One region of the Clostridium sartagoforme genome, then DNA from elsewhere that is predicted to be linked to it. Evidence: riboswitches for the same ligand, from Rfam matches in the RefSeq annotation. Region 1 holds a riboswitch; the other holds the start of a gene.

Region 1 (9,842 bases):
TAAACTCAGCTCCTTGTAATGCTTCCTTACTTTCTCCTAGCTTTGTAAATTCTATATTTCCTCTTATTTTTGTGTTAGAAATGCTTTCTGGATTTGCTTTTATAGTTGTTACATTTTCTTTTATTTCAGCAGTTAATATTTCTTCTGAAAGAACATATCCTTCTGGGGCTTTTGTCTCTTTTATTGTATATTTACCATATTCTATATTATTGAATTCCACCCTTCCACTTTCATCACTTATAATTACTGCTATAGGATTTTCATACCTTATATCTGTTGCTTTATAAAGTGTAAATGTTGCTCCTTGCAATACTTCATTGCTTTCTCCTAGCTTCGTAAATTCTATATTTCCTCTTATCTTCGTATTAGATATACTTTCTGGATTTGCTTTAATCACCTTTCCATCTTCAGTTATACTAGCATTTAATGTTTTATTTGAAATAACATATCCCTCTGGTGCCTTTGTTTCTTTAATAATATAGTCGCCATACTCAACATTTTTAAACTCCACTTTTCCCGCTTCATTACTTATAGCTACCATCAATGGATTTTGGTAATCAGTATCTGACCTACTATAAAGCGTAAACTCAGCATCTTTAATGGTTTTACCATTTTCTCCAAACTTAAAGAATTCAATTTCACCTGTAATAATTCTATTTTTATAATTATAGGATATATTCTTTTTATCTTCACTATTTTTAATCTGGAACCTATATACTTCATTTCCTAAAATATATCCTGTAGGTGCTTGCTTTTCCCTAACATAATAATCTATGTCAAATTTTAATTTATCAAATACTATTTCTCCATTACCTTCTGTTGGTTGTGAAGTTCTTATGACATTTTGATATCTATCAAGTAATTCAAATACTGCACCTTGTAATCTTATATTTTCATTATTACTATTTACCTTTATAACTTTAATACTCCCAGTTTCACCAATACCACCACCACCGGCGCCTTGAAATATAACATCAACATTTCCTGAACTTGATGATTCAATTAATCCAGTTCCTTTGAAAGATATAGAGTTAGTAAATGGAGTTTTCTTTTTATCTACTACATTAGTTCTAAAAGTTAATATATAAGCGTCTTCTATCTTACCTGGCAATATAAAGTTAAATTCTCTTGTAGAAACATTATACTTTACATTATCTTTTCCTAAACTGATTTCCTCTCCTCTTTCTAGCTTTCCATCTTGTTTTAAAACTTGCTTATACAATTTTACAGAGGTAGTATCTAATTCAAGTCCCTCTTGAAGATTATCTGTAAGAACAATATCTGTGATAGGAACCTTATTAGAGTTAAATGTTACATTCCAATCAATATAAGAATTTCCTCTAGTATAGTCAGCTTTTTTATCAATTAAAGTATTCTTTATTTTTCCTATTCCCGTACTTTCTACTCCACTAGGCACCAAATCTGTTATTAGCTTTGCAGTATTTCTTATTTCCTTTTCTCCATTATTATTAAATATAGAAGTATCTGTAATTTTAGTTTTAAAAGTTATTACTTGCTCATTATTTATTTCACTTGGAAAATTATAAGTTAATGTTCTAGTACTTTCATCATAGGTATAATTTAATTTATCTGCAATACCACCATTAAGCATAACAGAATCTACAACAAACTCTTGCCCTTTATTTATAGTATCTAAAACTTTAGCATTAGGAAGCTTCATCTTATTTTTATTAACAACAATCTTCCATGTAACTTCTCTTGTAATATAATTATAATCTTGACTAGTCTTATTTATCACTTCACTTTGGACCCTTTGAGTTCCTTGGGATTTTGAAGTTATAATATTATCTCCTGTTAATTTAGCTTCATTATAATAATTCTGATCTTTATTTCCTGCATACACATTACTATCTGTTACTCTCGTCCTAAATGTTATTACATAGGGCTCATTAATATCACTATTAAAACTATAAGTTAATGTTCCTGTTTTCTGTTTGTCTCCACTCTCTGCCTTCAAATAATTAAAACTTCCTCCTGGAGTGCTTTTATCTATAGATGCTGATCCTTCTACATATTCTTGACCAACTCTTATTTCATCGCTAATAATAGCATTTTTTATTAATATCTTATTAGTATTTATAGTAATTTTCCATGTAATTTCACCTGTAGCTGCATTGTATCCTATACCTTGTTTATTAATGATGCTACTCGGTACTCCTACCCCCTTAGTATCTGATGCATTACTTGGAACACCGCTTCCAGTTAAGGTTACTTTATTGTTATAAGTTTTTCCTGTGTTAGAGTTATAAGCTGCTTCATCTGTTACTTCTGTAGAAAATTCTATTTTATGTGGCTCATTGATAGCCCATGGGAAAGTGTATATAAACTTTTGCCCGTCTATACTATAATTACTATTTGTTTCAATTCCATCTACCTTAACACTTCCTGGCACAAATGTTAATCCGGCAGGTATATCATCTACAGTTACAGTATTTGGTATATTTTGAGAATTATTGTTTACATAAATACTCCAATTAATTCTTTTTGTTAATGCATCATACTTCCCATCTTTTCTGACAAAATCAGTTTTTATTCCAACTGATGCTTCGTTAGAGTTTACAGAAGTTCCATCATGCTTAAAAATTGCTGTGTTATATTGATATATTGTGGCTCCTTCATCTTCAGAAAGTTTTGAATCTGTTACTTTCGTCTTAAAGGTAATTATTTGAGTTGTTTCTATAACATTTGGAAAATTATAAGTTAATTTTTTGCTACTTAAATCATAATTGTAATTTGCCTCTTGAGGGGTAGCTCCATTTATTTTAACTGAATTAGGTACGAATTCTTGACCATTTCGTATATCATCAATGACTTGAGCACCATATACTTTAACATTTTCTGGATTAACTATTACCTTCCAAGTTATTTCATTTCTTGAAGCATCATATGACCCTTCCTTTTTGATAGAAGCATTAGGAATTTCAGGTTGTTCAAAATCTACGTTAATTATTATAGGCTCTGAATTTCCTCCAACTTCAAATTTAATAGGTATTGGATTATTATTTCCAATTTCATCAATATTAAATTGAGTATCTATATAAAAATACCCTGATATATTAGAATTATTTTCGGCAAATTCATTAAATGTAATAACAACTGCTCCGTCAGTATTTATTACAACATTTGCAATAGTTTCTCCATTTTCAAGATTGATGGGGAAATTTAGTGTACCTATTATTTGGATTTCCTTAGGTATTTGCATCACATAGGTATCACCCTTTTTTACTACTTCTTCATTTGGTATATCAAACTTATAGGTCAATTTAACCTCTGCATTTTTACTTATAGGATTTGATAAATCATTTATTGGCTTTCCATTTTCATCTGTTAAACTTACTTTAGTTATAAAATTAAATTTCCCTGTAATATCTGTAGCATTCGCGGATAATGTAGGAATGATGGAGAAGAATTGAAATAGCATAGCAATAAATGCTATAAAATTAAATAACTTTTTCCTTGGCTTAGCTTTCTGTTTTTCTCTGTTCATAAAAGACCCCTTCCATAATTATTTTTAAAATAAAAAAACCGACCTTAATTTAATCAAGGTCGGTTGCACTACTGACTCCGTATATACAAGTGCCCAAATTAGTATATACATCAACATCTCCTTAAAAATCTCGAACAATTTATTTATTAAAAATAATTTTACCATAAATTGTATTTTTAGTAAATTATTTGAAAGGGTTGTTGTTAAACTTTTATTTTATTATTTTATTTTTATTTAGCTATAATATCTTCTATTATATTAGAAATATCATTATAATCCTCTACCCATATAATATTTATTCCTAATTGTTCAAAGGATTTTTCGTGTAAATCATTATTTATAATATTTACTTTTTTTAAGATATCATTATTTATATTTATATCATTTGAATCATATTTAAAGTTTTTTCTTCTCATGATTGCATAATGTTTTTTCATCTTATTCTTTCTATTAGCTATGGATAAAATTCTTCTTAAATTAGGATCTGTTAATGATAATCCTATCATTAATGTAGTGTTTTCTCTAAGAAAATTTAGTTGTGTTATATTGGTCCATGAATAAGGATCATTATATAAACTATGATATCTATCTTCTGAGAATACTAATAAGCTCTCATATAGCTTTTCATATTGACTTGGGTGACGTGGCAAAAAACCATGCACATGATAAATCCCTAATTTATCTGAGGTCGTATAATCCAGTTCACTATATAGGGAATGATACTGAATGTTATATTTATCAAAATTGTCTTCTAATAAATCATCAAAATTATATGTGACAATAGCTTTAACCCCTACCCCACCTTTTCTCTTTAAACATAATTTTGAAATGCTATCTAATAATTTTGAGTTTCCATTATCTCCGCTTATATTTTTATATAATAAGTTAGCTAAACTTTCTTCAAAAGAATCTCCCAATGTAGCTTTTATAAATGCTGATTGAAGCAATGGTGATTTATTATTTACCTCTTTAATTTGCTTGATTATAAAGTCTGCCTCCTGAGAAGTTATTTTAATATTTTTTTGCTCTAACTCCTTCATTATCATAAGTATCAATAAGTCAGACATTAAATCATTCCAATCACCTATGCCTGCATCTTTTGATATACCAGCACCTAAAAATAATACTAGTTCATCTTTTTTATAAATATTTTTTATCTCATTAATTCTTTCTTTTCTTAGCTCTTTCCAATTATCATTATCATGTATTAATCCCTTATTAACTAAATCATTTACTGTATATTCATGATTATATACATCTTTAATTAAACTTCTAGTATCACTTTCACTTTTCATGGCTTAGTACTCTCTTTCTAAATAGGCTTAGTATTAATTTATGCTTTAGTGTTAAATAAGTATTTTCATATTAATAAATTTATTTTAAATCTAATTTAGTTAGAGTAAGTTTCAGTAATAATTTTGGTCTTATTTGCCTTAATAATATATGTCATTATATAGACTATTAGTCATTACTTAGATTCTTTATATACTACCATTTTATTATTAATATCTTCTTCACAAGAACGCATAGCTAGTATCGTTTCTTCAAATAACTTATCAAGCTCCCATCCTAAATTCTCTGTACCTTGCCTAATTACATCACGAGAACATCCAGCTGCAAACTTTTTGTCCTTAAATTTCTTTTTAATACTTGAAATTTCCATATCCATAACACTTTTAGATGGTCTCATTCTTGCAGCAGCACCTATTAATCCTGTAAGCTCATCAACTGCAAACAGAACCTTTTCCATTTGATGTTCAGGTTTAGGTTGTGGCTTTGAACAAAGACCATATCCATGGCTGGCTGCAGCTCTAATTAATCTTTCATCTATTCCACACTCTCTCATAATTTCTTGTGTTTTACTGCAATGTTCTTCTGGATACATTTCGAAATCTAAATCATGCAGTAATCCTACATTAGCCCAAAAATCAGATTCTTCTTCATATCCTAACTTTATTGCAAAATATCTCATAGCACCTTCAACTGTTAAAGCATGCTGGATATGGAATTCTTCCTTATTATATTCTGTAAGCAATTTCCATGCTTCTTCTCTTGTTATCATTTCATTTCCTCCCTTTATATTTTGTAATTTTGAACTTCAAATAATTTTATAAAAATAACCTAATACTTTTATAAACTGCTCACTTCCCTTATTATATTTATTCATAATTATAACACTTATATAAATAACTGTATATTTATTATAGATATTTATTGATATAATAGTAATTGTAAACACACTATATTAATAATCTTATAAATTTTGAGGGTATGCATAATAATATATACATACCCTCTTCTTATTAACTAAAATAATTTTTTTATTTACTTCTTCTCTTAACTAATTCATATAATGTATGAACCGGAGCACCTGTTCCACCTTTAACAGTTAAATCAGTTTTCTTGTCTGCCCAAGCTGTTCCAGCTATATCTAAATGTAACCATGGTTTATTTTGAACAAACTCTCCTATAAATAATCCTGCTGTAATAGTCCCTGCATTTCTTCCTGGACTATTATTTAAATCAGCTATTTCTGATTTTACCATTTCCTTATATTCATCAAATGATGGTAATTGCCAGAACTTTTCTCCAGTATAAGCTGAGGCTTCTTTAAGCTCTCCATAGAACTTATCATTATTTGTAACAACTGCTGTTGTTGTATCTCCAAGAGCTACTAAAGCTGCTCCTGTTAAAGTTGCTAAATCAATAACTTCATTGGCATTTTCCTTTTCTATAACATAATTAACTGCATCCACTAAAGTTAATCTTCCTTCAGCATCTGTGTTTCTTATTTCTATAGTCTTACCTGCCATACTTCCTATTATATCACCTGGCTTATAAGCTCCTCCAGAAATCATATTTTCACAAGCTGCCACAACTGCTACAACATTAACTTTTAATTGTCTATTAGCAATTATAGACATTGCTCCTATAACTGAAGCTGCTCCACCCATATCTGATTTCATATCAACCATTCCTGATGTAGGCTTAATTGAATATCCACCTGAATCATATGTTAAGCCTTTTCCTACAAGACCTAATATTTCTCCTTTTTGTTCTGGATTACCGAAATATCTCATCACTATAAGTTTAGGTTCTTTTTCTGAAGCCTTTGCTACACTATAAAAAGCTTCCATTTTTAGTTCTTTTATCTTTTCAACACCATGAACTTCTACTTCAAATCCATTTTGTTTTCCAGCTTTAACTGCTTCTTCTGCTAAAGTTTCTGGATAAAGAACATTTGCAGGTTCGTTAACTAAATCCCTTGCTAATATTATTCCCTTTGCAACTTCATTTCCTTCTTCTATAGCTGATACTATTTCTGGAGTTGCTTCCTTTAGTCCACATCTTGCGATTGAAACTGTTAAATCATTTTCTTCCTTTGAATTTGTTTTATATCTATCAAATTTATATCCAGCTAATTGTGCTGCTATTGTCGCATTTTTTACCATTTCTTCTATTTGTAGCACTTCTGTTTTTGGTAATCTCAAGAACACTGTACTAACTTTTAATTCATTTGCTTTTCTTATTGCTTTAGCAGTTACCTTTCTAATTGTATCAACTGTTAAATCTTCTTCTTTACCTAAACCTAACAATATAATAGTTTGAATTGTTTCATTTACATCTAATGTGAATGTATATAAATCACCTTTTTTTCCATTAAATAAATTTCTGCCATTAGCTAAAACAATATGCTTATTTACTTCTTCCTTTGAAAAAGTAAGATTATCTTCAAATAAATAAATTACTTTAATGTCTCCTTGTGAACAAGTAAAACTTCTATATGATACTTTCATTTAATCACCTCATCTAAAATATCTTTTTATCATAATAACACTATTATAAAATCTATTCAATGGATAATAATTATTATTTGTTTGAAAAATTTTTTTATTTTAAGAATTGTTTTAATTTATTGTATAAAAACTTTATTTTTGTAAATAATACTAATGTAGATACAAAACCTGTTTAATACAGGTCCCATCCCCCATTTATTTATAAAGCGCTTCGGCGCTTTTTTGTTTTTTAAACTTATTTTTGAATTTTAAAAATTTTATATCATTTATAATATGTAAACAATTAATTAATGATATAATTTATATAAGGCTCTTCTACACAATTAAAATTGAATTTTTTAACCAAGCCTTATTAGTTTTGGTTATTCGAATTATTAAATATATAATAACTTTAGGAGGTTAGATAATTTAAAATGAAAAATAAAAAATTAATTTTAATATCTTTATTATTATCATTTATGCTATTAATTAGTGGTTGTTCTAAATTAAATAAGGCTGAAAAAGCTTTTGAAACATTTTCCCAAAAGTGGACACAAAATGATTATACTGGCATGTATCAAATGTTAACTAATGATTCAAAGGCAATTATTTCAGAAGAAGATTTTACAACAAGATATACTAATATCTTTTCTGCTATAGAAGCTAATAATCTATTAATAGAAATTAATGGCGATAAAGTAAAAGAAGATGATACTATTACGATTCCTTTTAAGCTAAGTATGAATACAATTGCTGGTGATGTTAATATTTCAGATTATAAATTAAATATTATAAAAGAAGATAAAGAATTTAAGATTAAATGGGATGAAAGCTTAATCTTCCCTCAAATGACTAAAGACGATAAAGTAAGAGTTAATGTAATTCCATCAAAGAGAGGTAGTATATTAGATAAAGATGCTAATTTATTAGCTAATGATGGTATTTTAAACACTGTAGGAATTTATCCAGCAAAATTTAATTTATCAAATATTGATGCTAAAATAGCTGAAATAGCCACTACTTTAGATATTAGTGAAGAAAACATAAAAACCAAACTTGATGCAAATACAAATCCTGAACACTTTATTCCATTAGTAGATATATTACCAACAGATTCGAAGTTAAATTCGCTTAGAGGTAGAGCTGAGGACGGAATTCTTATAAAAGAAAAAGCCGGAAGAATATATACTGGTGGTGAAGCCTTTGGACGATTAATTGGCTATATTGGAAGTATAACTGCTGAAGAATTAGAAAATAACAAAGACAATGGATATAATGATACAAGCCTTATAGGTAAAGCTGGATTAGAGCAAGTATACGAAGACACTCTAAGGGGAAAAGATTCTGCTGAAATTTATATAGAACGAGGCGAAGAAAAAATAACTATTGCTAAAAAGGATGGAGAAGATGGAAATGATATTAAACTCTCTATAGATTCAGCACTTCAAAGTAAAATATACAGTGAAATGAATGGAGAAAAAGGAGCTGCTACAGCTGTTAACCCTAAAACTGGAGAAGTATTAGCTATGGTAAGTGCCCCTTCCTTTGATTCAAATGTATTTACAACCTATGTAACTAAAACTCAAAAGTCAAAATGGGAAGAAACAAATAATGCTGATGAAATAAATAGGTTTAATAAAACATATTCTCCTGGATCAACTATGAAACTTTTAACGTCTTCAATTGGGTTAGAAAATAAAATTATTGATTCGAACGCTACAAGAGATATTAAAGGACTATCTTGGCAGAAAGATAGCTCTTGGGGAGATTTTAAAATCACTCGAGTAACTGACCCTGGCAGTCCTGTAAATCTAAAGGATGCTGTTAATCATTCAGATAATATTTATTTTGGTCAAGTCGCTCTAGAATTGGGGAATAATAAATTTATTGAAGGAATTAAAAAATTTGGTATTGGAGAAGAACTAAAATTTGAATATCCTATGGAAGAGTCACAAATTTCTAATGATGGTGATTTAGGTAGAGAAATACTATTAGCAGATACAGGATATGGACAAGGAGAAATAATGGTAACTCCTTTAAATGTGGCTTTATCTTATAGTGCCCTAGCCAATAATGGAGATATAATGCAGCCTAGATTAGTAATAAGTGAAAACTCTGAATCAAATATTTGGAAGCAAAGCGCTATATCAAAAGATGATTTACCAGCATTAATAAATTCCTTCACCGCATTAATTAATGATTCTGGTGCTACCATCTCTGATGGTGTTGTTCCAGGACATAGGGTAGCTGGTAAAACAGGTACTGCTGAAATAAAAAAATCTCAAGATGATGTTAATGGAACTGAAAATGGATGGTTTGTATCTGTTGATCCAGATACAGCTAAGATTTCATTAGCCATGATTATAGAAGATGTTAAAGATAGGGGACATAGTCATGTAACTGTTCCTAAAGTTAGAAATGTTATGGAATACTATCTTAATAAGTAATTAAAGAATTATTGGGGAATCTCAAATATTTGTTTGAGATTCCTTATTTTATATCTTTTAATCATACTCATTAATTATGTTACTTAATTGAGTCCTATTTTTAGCCCCTAT
Region 2 (9,842 bases), on a different contig from region 1:
ACAAAACTATCAATTCTCAATTAAAAAGGTAACTATAAACCAAAAAGGCATCATATTACCAGATTTTAATCTGCTAATATGATGCCTTTTTGAGTGCTTGTATTATTTTTTCTTATTCTATATCGTTTATAGCTTTTATAAAAGCCTTTTCTTCTAAATCTTCAAATCCTCTAAATATTATTTGATCTATATCACTATTATTAAATACATAGCAATATTCCTCGCCTAAGTATCCCTCTGGATAAAGACAACCTAGATAGTCGCTTAATTCTTCTCCTCTTCCTACTAAAATCTTTCTCCCTATTATTATTAACTTTTTATATCCATCTCTCAATACAACTATTGATCCTAGTGGCAATAAATCCATTTTATGTCCTCCAGTTATACTATCCCCTAATTTATTTACTTCTTTCTAAACATCTATACTATATATTGTACTACATTCTGATAATAATATAAATATTACCTATCTTAACATTAAATATAAATAATTTTTTTAATAATATTCAATTATAAAAAAGCCCTACATCTATAATTAGTGTACGGCTTTGTGTTTGTACTTTATTTAAATCAAACTATAATAATTCATAATTTAAGCATAATGGTACATTATAATTTTCGCTTTTTATAAGGTCAGCATCTATATTGTAAATATCTTTTAAGACCTTTTTATTCATTATTGAATTTGGTTCATCATTATAAAGTATTTTCCCTTTTTTCATTGCTACAATAAAATCAGAATACTTTGCAGCATGATTTATATCATGTAATACCATTACTACAGTACATCCTTCTTTATAATTTAATTTTTTTACAATATTAAGTACTTCAAGTTGATGAGACATATCTAAAAAAGTCGTTGGTTCATCCAATAGCAATATATCCGTATCTTGAGCTAATGCCATTGCAAGCCAAACTCTTTGTCTTTGTCCACCTGACAAGTCTGATAATTCTCTATCTCTAAATTCAATTGTATTTGTTACTTTTAGTGCCCATTCAATTTTTTCTTTATCTTTATTAGTTAACTTATTTATATTACTTCTATGAGGATACCTTCCATAAGACACTAATTCTTCAACTTTTAATTGAGAAGGTGCAGTTGGATTTTGAGATAACATAGCCAATTTCTCTGCGATTTCTTTACTCTTCATATCATTCATATCTTTATCTAAAAGAAATATATTTCCCTTTTCCTTTTTAAGGATTCTTCCTATACTCTTTAATAAAGTTGATTTTCCACAACCATTAGCTCCAATAATACTAGTTATCTTCCCTTTTTCAAGAGTAAGGTCTAAATCTTCAATTATAATTTTTTTATCATATCCTACTTTTAATTTTTTTATATCAATAGCTTTTTTCATATCTTACCTCTTTACGATCTGTATAATAAATATATAAAATAAGGAATTCCAATTATAGATATAACTATCCCAACTGCTAATTCTGATGGTGCAAAAATAGTTTTAGCAATAAAATCTGATAATATTAAAAGAAGAACTCCAACTAAGATAGTTATTGGCATAAGTTTTCTATGCTTTATACCCACTAATTGCCTAGCTATATGAGGTGCCATTAATCCTATAAATCCTATATTTCCAGCAACACATACACAAGCGCTAATTAAACCAACACAAGAAAATAGTAATTTTCTCTTTTCTTTATCTAAATCTATACCAAGACTAACTATGCTACTTTCCTCTAACTGAAAATAATCTAATAAATGAACCTTTTTATAAAGATATACACTTAAAATTATTATCCAAGGAAGCATCATATAAATAAATGTCCAATTTGCATTATATATTGAACCAGCTTGCCAAACTGCTGCAAATTCAAAATCTGAAGCATTCATCTTCATAGAAAAAAGCATTGAAATAGCTGAAAATCCACTATTTACTGCTATACCAGTTAAAATAAGTCTTTGCATGTCCATCTTTTTATTATTCTTTGAAAATATTAATATTATTAAAGCTGCTAAAAAACCTCCTATAAATCCAAATATAGGCATTGAGAAAATGCTCAAAAAATTACTTCCATCAGATGCTGATGCTTTAAAATTTATGAAATACATATACATCATTATTGCTGCTCCTGCACCAGAATTTATTCCTAGGATTCCCGGATCAGCTAATTCATTTTTTGTAATTCCTTGAAGAAAAAGCCCTGATACTGATAATCCTATTCCAATTAATATAGATATAATTATTCTTGGAAGCCTAAATTCAAATATCACTAATCTAAATTTTTCATTATCATTTAAATTAAATAGGGTTTGAAATATTTCAATTACACTTATATCGAACATTCCATTAGTTAGATGTAAGTAAAAAGCTAAAAATATTAATATAAGTAATAATATTATTACAAAAGAATATTTAAGTTTTTTATTATGCATTTTTTGCTCCTCCCTTAACTTTTATCATATATAAAAAGAAAGGTACCCCTATAATAGATGTTACAGTCCCTATAGGTGTTTCAAAAGGAAATGCTATGTATCTACTTAATAAATCACATAATCCTAAGAAAAAAGCTCCTCCAATTAATGAATAAGGAATTATATATTTATAATCATGTCCAACTAACATTCTTGTAATATTGGGTATTACAAGTCCTACAAAAGCTATTTTCCCAACTAAAGCAACAGAAATAGCTGTTAGTAATACAACTGATGTCATTGATAAATATTTAATTATATTTGTTTTTTGTCCTAAACTAATAGCTATATCTTCTCCTAAAGAAGTTATAGTAATATCTTTGGCTATTATTATGGCTATTAAAATACCAATAACTCCTATTGGTACTGTAAGCTTTAATAAATCACTATTTACAGTATGAACTTTTGTATTATACCAAGCTGAGATTGTCTGAGAAATTTGAAAATACATGGCAATAGCAGAACCTAAACTACTTAAAAAGCTACCTACTATTGTTCCTATAATTGCAAGCCTAACAGGAGATAAGCCATTTTTTATAGACGATCCTATACCTAATACTAATACAGCTCCTATTATAGAACCAATTATAGAAACTAAAATTAAACTTCCATTTGAAAGTCCTGGATAAAAAACCATTGCTATAGTAATTAGAAATGCTGAACCATCATTTACTCCCATTAAAGATGGAGAGGCCAAATAATTTCTTGTTATACCTTGCATAATTGAACCAGCTACTGCTAAAAAACCTCCAACTAATAGTACAGCAATAGCTCTAGGCAATCTATTATTTCTAATTATTATATGATCTACATTGCTTTGATCAAATTTAAAAATAGCATTGTAAACAACTTCTTTTGGTATGGCTTTCGTTCCCATAGTTACTGATAAAATCGTTACACTAATTATTCCTATTATACATATTATAAAAATCAATAAATATTTTTTATTAAAATTCTTCATATCTATCCCCTTAAAGTTCGCGCTGAAGCTCAATGTAAAATTCAAAATTAAAGAAGAAACTCCTTTCGGAGTTTCTAAAATAGAAATATCTTTAGTAACTTGTTTCAAATTATATTAATAATTCTATATTTTTAATTTAATATGTTGCTACAGTACTATATATTATTTCAATAAATTATCAACAACTGCATCTAAGAATCTAACCTTTGACCAACCTGTTCCTCCTTGAGCTAAAGGTTCAACAGTATTTACAAATACTTTACTACTTTTAGAAGCTTCTAAGTTTTTAAATATAGGATTTTCTAAAAGCTCATTTAGTGCTTGTGGAGCATCTAAATTTTCACTATCTTCAAATTGTAAAAATATTGCATCTGGATTTATTTCTGCTAAAGTTTCAATTGTTATTTCAGCTTGTGCTTTTGATTGAGTAATCACATCAGGAACCTTCACTCCTAAATCTGTATATAAAACTGGATTTAAATATACATCTGCTGGATATATATACATTAATCCACCTCTTACTCTAATAACTAAAATATTTTTATCTTTATACTTGCTTGAAATTTCATCCTTAGCCTTTGAAGCTTTTTCTTCATAATCTGAAATCAATTTCTTAGCTTCATCCGTCTTATTTATTATTTCTCCTAAAGCTAGAAGATTATCCTTCCAATTTGATGATATATGTGAATATGGTAATGTTACTGCTATCTTATTTAGTTGAGTCATTACATCTTCTGAGAACTTTGAAGTTCCTACAATAACATCAGGATTTAATCCTAATATAACTTCTGGGTTAGGAGCTTTTTTATCTCCAACTAAAGTTACATCTTTGAAGTTCTCTGCTAAATATTTTGGAACCTCTCCAGCAACTTCTAAAACTCCATCTGCTTTAATTCCTAAAGCTGCTGCATCTTCCATACCTTCTAAACTTGCAAGAACTACTTTTTCAACCTTTTTGTCAAAAGAATATTCTTGTCCTAAATAATTTACTGTAAAGGAAGTATCTGAATTTTTTGTCTCAGCTGTTTCCGGTGTTGTTTTTGCTGTGCAAGCTGTTAAGCTTGCAAATAAAACTGTTGATAGCAATAATGATAAATATTTCTTCATGTTTATCCCCCCGTTCATAATGATAATCATTTTCAATTCATGAATATTTTATCAAATGCTTATGGAAGGTGAAATAGACTTTATTATTTTTTTTTTGTACTTTTGCCGAATTTAATTTTTAATCAAAAAATTTTGAACAACATCACTATTAATCTCTCTATATTTTCTAGGGCATATGCCTACATTCTTTTTGAATGTTTTACTGAAATAAAAACAATCATTATATCCAGTCATATCTGCTATTTCAGTAACTGTATAACTAGAAAATTTTAATAACCTTTTAGCTTCTTTTAATCTATATTCCGTTAAATATTTTATAGGAGATAGTCCTGTGACTTCTTGAAAAAGCTCACTAAATCTTCTTCTATCTACTTCTAATATATCTGATATATCACTTATTGATATTGAAGAATTATAATTTTTATTTATATATTCAATTCCCTTATTAACCAGCTTTAATTTATCATTATACTGTGACGTTCTTACATTTTTGATTAATGAATCTATTAAACTTATAAAATCAACCTTACAAGAAAACTTTGAATAATTATCTGGACTTAGGGATTTATCAATAATCTCTTCACAATACTTCAATAATGATAGTCTATCCTCAATCTCTAAATAAAAAGAGCTTTGTTGTATATCCTCAAACTTTTCAGTAGTACAAATATTTTTATAATGAACCACATAATATTCTATACCCACTTTCTCCGTTTCTACTTTTATCTTCATATTTGATCCACAATGAAGTATTATATTTTTATTTAAAATGTATTTATCTTCGTTTAAAGAGAATGAACATTCTCCATTTATGGGTATTACAATTCCACATAAATTCTTAGCAGTTCGTCTATTAAGATCCTTTTCTTTAGGAGGCAAACTACTTTTAAAAATATCAACAAACTCCATAGAATTTTCAGAAAAATATTCAGTTAACCAATTGATACTTCTTTTCATATTCATTGACCTTTTCCTTTTATTATTTTATACTTGTGAATAAATCTTAACATAAAGGAGTTAATTTATGAATAATTTTAAAATAAAATCAAATTATACTAATAGCTTTTATGATATTAGTTTCTATATACCAGAAGAATCAAGTGAAAATAATTTACCACTAATATTGGTTTTAGACGGTGGATACTACTTTGATGTAGTAAAAGCTTGTGTAAAGCAACAAAGACAAGCATCTGCTAAAACTGGAGTTAAACCAGCTATAGTTATTGGCATTTCTCATCAAGAATTTGAAAAAAAAGAAAAGAGATTTTTAGATTTTACAGCTCCAGCAGATAAATACATAATTGATGAAAAAAGAAAATCAATAATCCCTGAAAACCTTGGTGGAAGTGAGGACTTTAACAAATTTATAGAAAAAGAACTTTTCCCAATAATTGAAGGTAATCTTAATTTTGATAAAAATAACACTACTATAATTGGCCATTCTCTAAGTGGCTATTATGTATTATGGAATTTATTAAAAGGATCAAATATCTATAAGAATATAATTTCCTTTAGTCCATCAGTATGGTGGAATGACTACGAACTTTTAAACTTTCCTAACTTAGAAAAGAGTAATAAAAATATTTTCATTGGAGTAGGCGAAAAAGAAGGATATATGGTTGATGGAGCACAAAAAATATATGATAAAATTAAAAATTTTAATAAAAATTGTACTATATATGTTGCCCCAGAAGAAAACCATGGCTCTGTAGTAATTACTAGTATAAGTAGGTCCCTTAGATATATTAATTTATTTGGGTGAAACTACACTCCAAAAGACCCCATTACTTGTATAAAATGAAATCTTTATAGTATTTTATAATAATTCTTCATACATATAAAAAAATTGCAGATGTATGCAGTCTCTTCTGCAATCTATCCACAATTTTTCTTTATTTTATTCTAAAGAGTTAATTTTTATATAAATTTTGAATTTAAACTTTGAACTTCATAATAATTGCCTGTAGATTCTGTGCTAAAATTGATAATCCATCACTTGAACCTGCTATTTCTTCTATAGAAGCCGTCTGCTCTTCCATTGACGCTGATGCTTGTTGGGTAGCGGCAGAATTTTCTTCTGCAATAGAAGAAAGATTTTGTAGAGTAGTAAGTATTTCATTCTTCATCTTTTCCATTTCTTCACCAGAAATATTTAGTTGTTTAATAGCTTGTTCAGAATCCATCATTGCTTCGGCAATTAGTTCATATTTACTTTTACTGCTAATCACGCTACTTTTCTGCTCATTTGATATAGTCGATACTCTTTCCATTGTTTTTACGGCATTTTTAGAATTGCTTTGTAACTCATTTACTATTTCATTAATTGTCTTTGTAGATGCTCCTGACTGTTCTGCTAATTTTCTTATTTCTTCAGCAACAACTGAAAAACCTTTTCCCGCTTCCCCTGCTCTTGCTGCTTCTATAGCCGCATTTAAAGCCAATAAATTAGTTTGCTCTGCAATAGAAGCAATTACATTACTTGCTTGTCCGATTTTATTAGAACTATCATTGGTTTTTAAAATAACCTCGTGAATTTCTTTTGTAGCCCTACTACTTTCTTCAGTTACTTTTGTTAATTTTTCAATTTCTTTTAATCCCTCATCAACAACAATCCCAACATTTTGATAAGCATTGTTTAACTGCTTCAGATGTCCTTGATCTTTTTCAATAATTTCTCCTAATGCATCGGACTTAAATGCACCTTCTTCTGTATTTTGTGCTTGATTAGTTGCACTTCTTGCTATTTCTTCTACTGTTCTTGATACTTCTTCTGCTGCAGTGGCTGATTGTTGTGATATAGCCGTCAATTCTTCCGAAGCAGCAGACACTTCTTCTGAAGAACTGCTAATATCTTTAATTATATCCCTAAGATTTATAGTTATACTCTGTAAAGATTTTGATAGTACTCCAACTTCATCTTTTCTACTTAAAAACATCTCTGACACATCTTCTCTAAGGTCTAAATCTGCTAATTTTTCTGAATGATGTATTATGCTTATAATTGGTTTTGTAATGGAATTACCAATTAAGTATGCTATAATAACACTCACTATTAAAACAATAATCATAATCATTGCAATATTCTTTTGTAGGGTTGGGATTGCAGACAACACTTCATTCTGATTAGCAGTAATAACAACTATCCAATTACTATCTTCGATAGGTGCATATCCAGCATATAGCTTATTTTTATTAAAGGAGTATGTACCAACCCCCTTCTTTTCTGCTAATATTTTTTCAAACATTGCAGCTAATGAAGTTAAACTTTTATCGCTTTTTGCTTCTTCAATTGGTGTAAACTGTTTTACTACTTTTTCTCTATCAGTGTGACCAACTACAGTTCCATTATTATTGATTATGTATCCATATCCTTCTTTACCATATCCCACATCATCTGTAATTTTACTTACTGCCTCTCCCTCTCTACGACCTATTAATGCCCCTATTACTTTTCCATCTCTTTTAATAGGAGTTGCATACATTAGAACAATATCATTTGTTACTTTACTAATTAATAAATCAGATATATTCGTCTCTCCCTTTAAGGCTTTTTGTACGTATTCTCTATCTCCTAGCTGACTTATGTTTCCACCTGAATAATAGGCAGTACCATCAAGCTGTACAATTGCCAAATCAAGAAAATCTGTACTTTCTACTTGTCTTTGTAATATGGGTTTTTGTATCTCCCAATCCATACTTTGAATATCTGCCCTTAACGATATCATTTCTAAGGTTTTCTTTTGTGTTTCAATTCGGCTATTTGTAAGTCTTGCAGCCTCAAATGATAGTGATTCCAGTGATTTTTCTGCTTCTTTAGTAAGAGATTGACCTGCTCTATATACAGAAACAATACCTACTGAAAAAGAAGATAATAAAATTAAAATTGAAAAATAAGTTATTAATTTTGTTTTAATACTTTTCATTTTACACACACCTCTTCCATCTTATTTATTTAAATATTAGTTTATTATGTATAACAAATTTTCTTATTTAAAAAGTAGTCAGAAAATCTGTAAAACTAAACTCTTTAAATACATAAAAAAAAGACTTCATTAGTTCTGCATAATCAGAACAAAAGAAGCCTTTAATTATGCAACCGGCTGCCATATTACTTATGTAATTTAGGCCCTTTGGCTTTGCGTCCTTACTTTTCAATAAGTTTGCCTTTTTATATATTTTCTCTCATTAATTACCTATATATCATTCAAATGTACTAATTGTACGCTTGAATTCAAGTATACTTTCCCATTAATTATTATGGGTTCCGAATATACTTCTACTTCCTTAATTTCATTGTTACCAATCTTATGCTTAAAAGAAAAGGTTTTTCTTAATTCTAATTTTGCTTTTCTCATTTCTTTAAATATTTCTTCCATAGATAGTGTGTTTATATCTGTTATCTTCATCTTTTTTAGTTGCTCTAAGGTATATTTATAAAACTCTACAGCACAGTCATTGGCATCAATAATACTTCCAGTAAAAGGATCAATAATTAACATTATTTTATTACTTTGATTAAATATTGACCAGTAATTATCCTCTTTTAATTTTATTGAGTTCCTAAATTCATCTAATAAATGATTATTATCTTTTAAGAATCTAATAAACTTAAAAACTTCTGGTTCATTAATAATGAAATCTTTAAAATCTATTGGAATTCTCTTGGCTTTCATAAACAATTCATCAATACTAACATTTAAAGTCTCTGCTATCTTTATTAGAACTTCATCACTTGGAGTAGTTTCAACATTATTCTCAAGTTTACTTATATACGGATATCCTACCCCTATTTCTCTTGCAAGTTCTCTTTGTGTCATCTTTCCTTTTCTAATACTTTTTAGGTAAGTTCCGAATTGTTCCATCTTCAATCACCCTCCATTTCACAATTATACATATTGTTGTGCTATCACGCAACATAAAAAGACTATTTTTTACATTTTTTATACTATTGTTATAAATAAAGTTAGGTATCAAGGTTTAAGGTATAAAATCTTCCCTTTTTCAGTCTTAAAATTGATAAAATCTTATGTTCCCCGTGCTATCTTCCTTCAGAAAAATAAAAAATTGTGCACAGATTCAGTGTGTAAACTGTAATCTATCCACAATTTTTCTAACAACTTTATTTTCTCTCTGAAAAGTTTGTTTTATATCTCAAGACTTTATTTGAATCTAATTAGTTGCCTTATCTGATAACTTTTCTAAATCTGCTATAATAACTTTTACTAAATCTAACTTTCCTTTAGCATAATCCTTGTCAGTTAGCCAGTTTATTCCTAATTCTAATGCTTTTTCAGTTTCTTTATATTCATTTAGTAATGTCTTTATTAATTCTTCATTCAT

The links. Region 1 has a riboswitch for cyclic di-GMP ahead of ABDZ60_RS01080 (SpaA isopeptide-forming pilin-related protein). Riboswitches for the same ligand answer to the same signal wherever they lie in the genome.
Region 2: linked by a shared signal. The riboswitch ahead of ABDZ60_RS03850 (methyl-accepting chemotaxis protein) and the one ahead of ABDZ60_RS01080 (SpaA isopeptide-forming pilin-related protein) in region 1 are both predicted to bind cyclic di-GMP.

The regions. Positions count from the first base shown of each region.
Region 1 is NZ_BAAACH010000003.1:58,842-68,683, forward strand. It holds gene ABDZ60_RS01080 (SpaA isopeptide-forming pilin-related protein) at 1-3,508, opposite strand, end outside; cyclic di-GMP riboswitch class II at 3,557-3,638, opposite strand; gene ABDZ60_RS01085 (SIR2 family protein) at 3,739-4,803, opposite strand; gene ABDZ60_RS01090 (hydrolase) at 4,977-5,570, opposite strand; gene ABDZ60_RS01095 (leucyl aminopeptidase) at 5,830-7,305, opposite strand; gene ABDZ60_RS01100 (penicillin-binding transpeptidase domain-containing protein) at 7,719-9,731, shown strand; gene ABDZ60_RS18640 (LuxR C-terminal-related transcriptional regulator) at 9,789-9,842, opposite strand, start outside.
Region 2 is NZ_BAAACH010000011.1:14,529-24,370, reverse strand. It holds gene ABDZ60_RS03885 (DUF4176 domain-containing protein) at 113-367, opposite strand; gene ABDZ60_RS03880 (ABC transporter ATP-binding protein) at 576-1,361, opposite strand; gene ABDZ60_RS03875 (FecCD family ABC transporter permease) at 1,373-2,395, opposite strand; gene ABDZ60_RS03870 (FecCD family ABC transporter permease) at 2,388-3,395, opposite strand; gene ABDZ60_RS03865 (ABC transporter substrate-binding protein) at 3,558-4,502, opposite strand; gene ABDZ60_RS03860 (helix-turn-helix domain-containing protein) at 4,614-5,465, opposite strand; gene ABDZ60_RS03855 (alpha/beta hydrolase) at 5,527-6,264, shown strand; gene ABDZ60_RS03850 (methyl-accepting chemotaxis protein) at 6,437-8,425, opposite strand; cyclic di-GMP riboswitch class I at 8,591-8,677, opposite strand; gene ABDZ60_RS03845 (helix-turn-helix domain-containing protein) at 8,696-9,364, opposite strand; gene ABDZ60_RS03840 (hypothetical protein) at 9,672-9,842, opposite strand.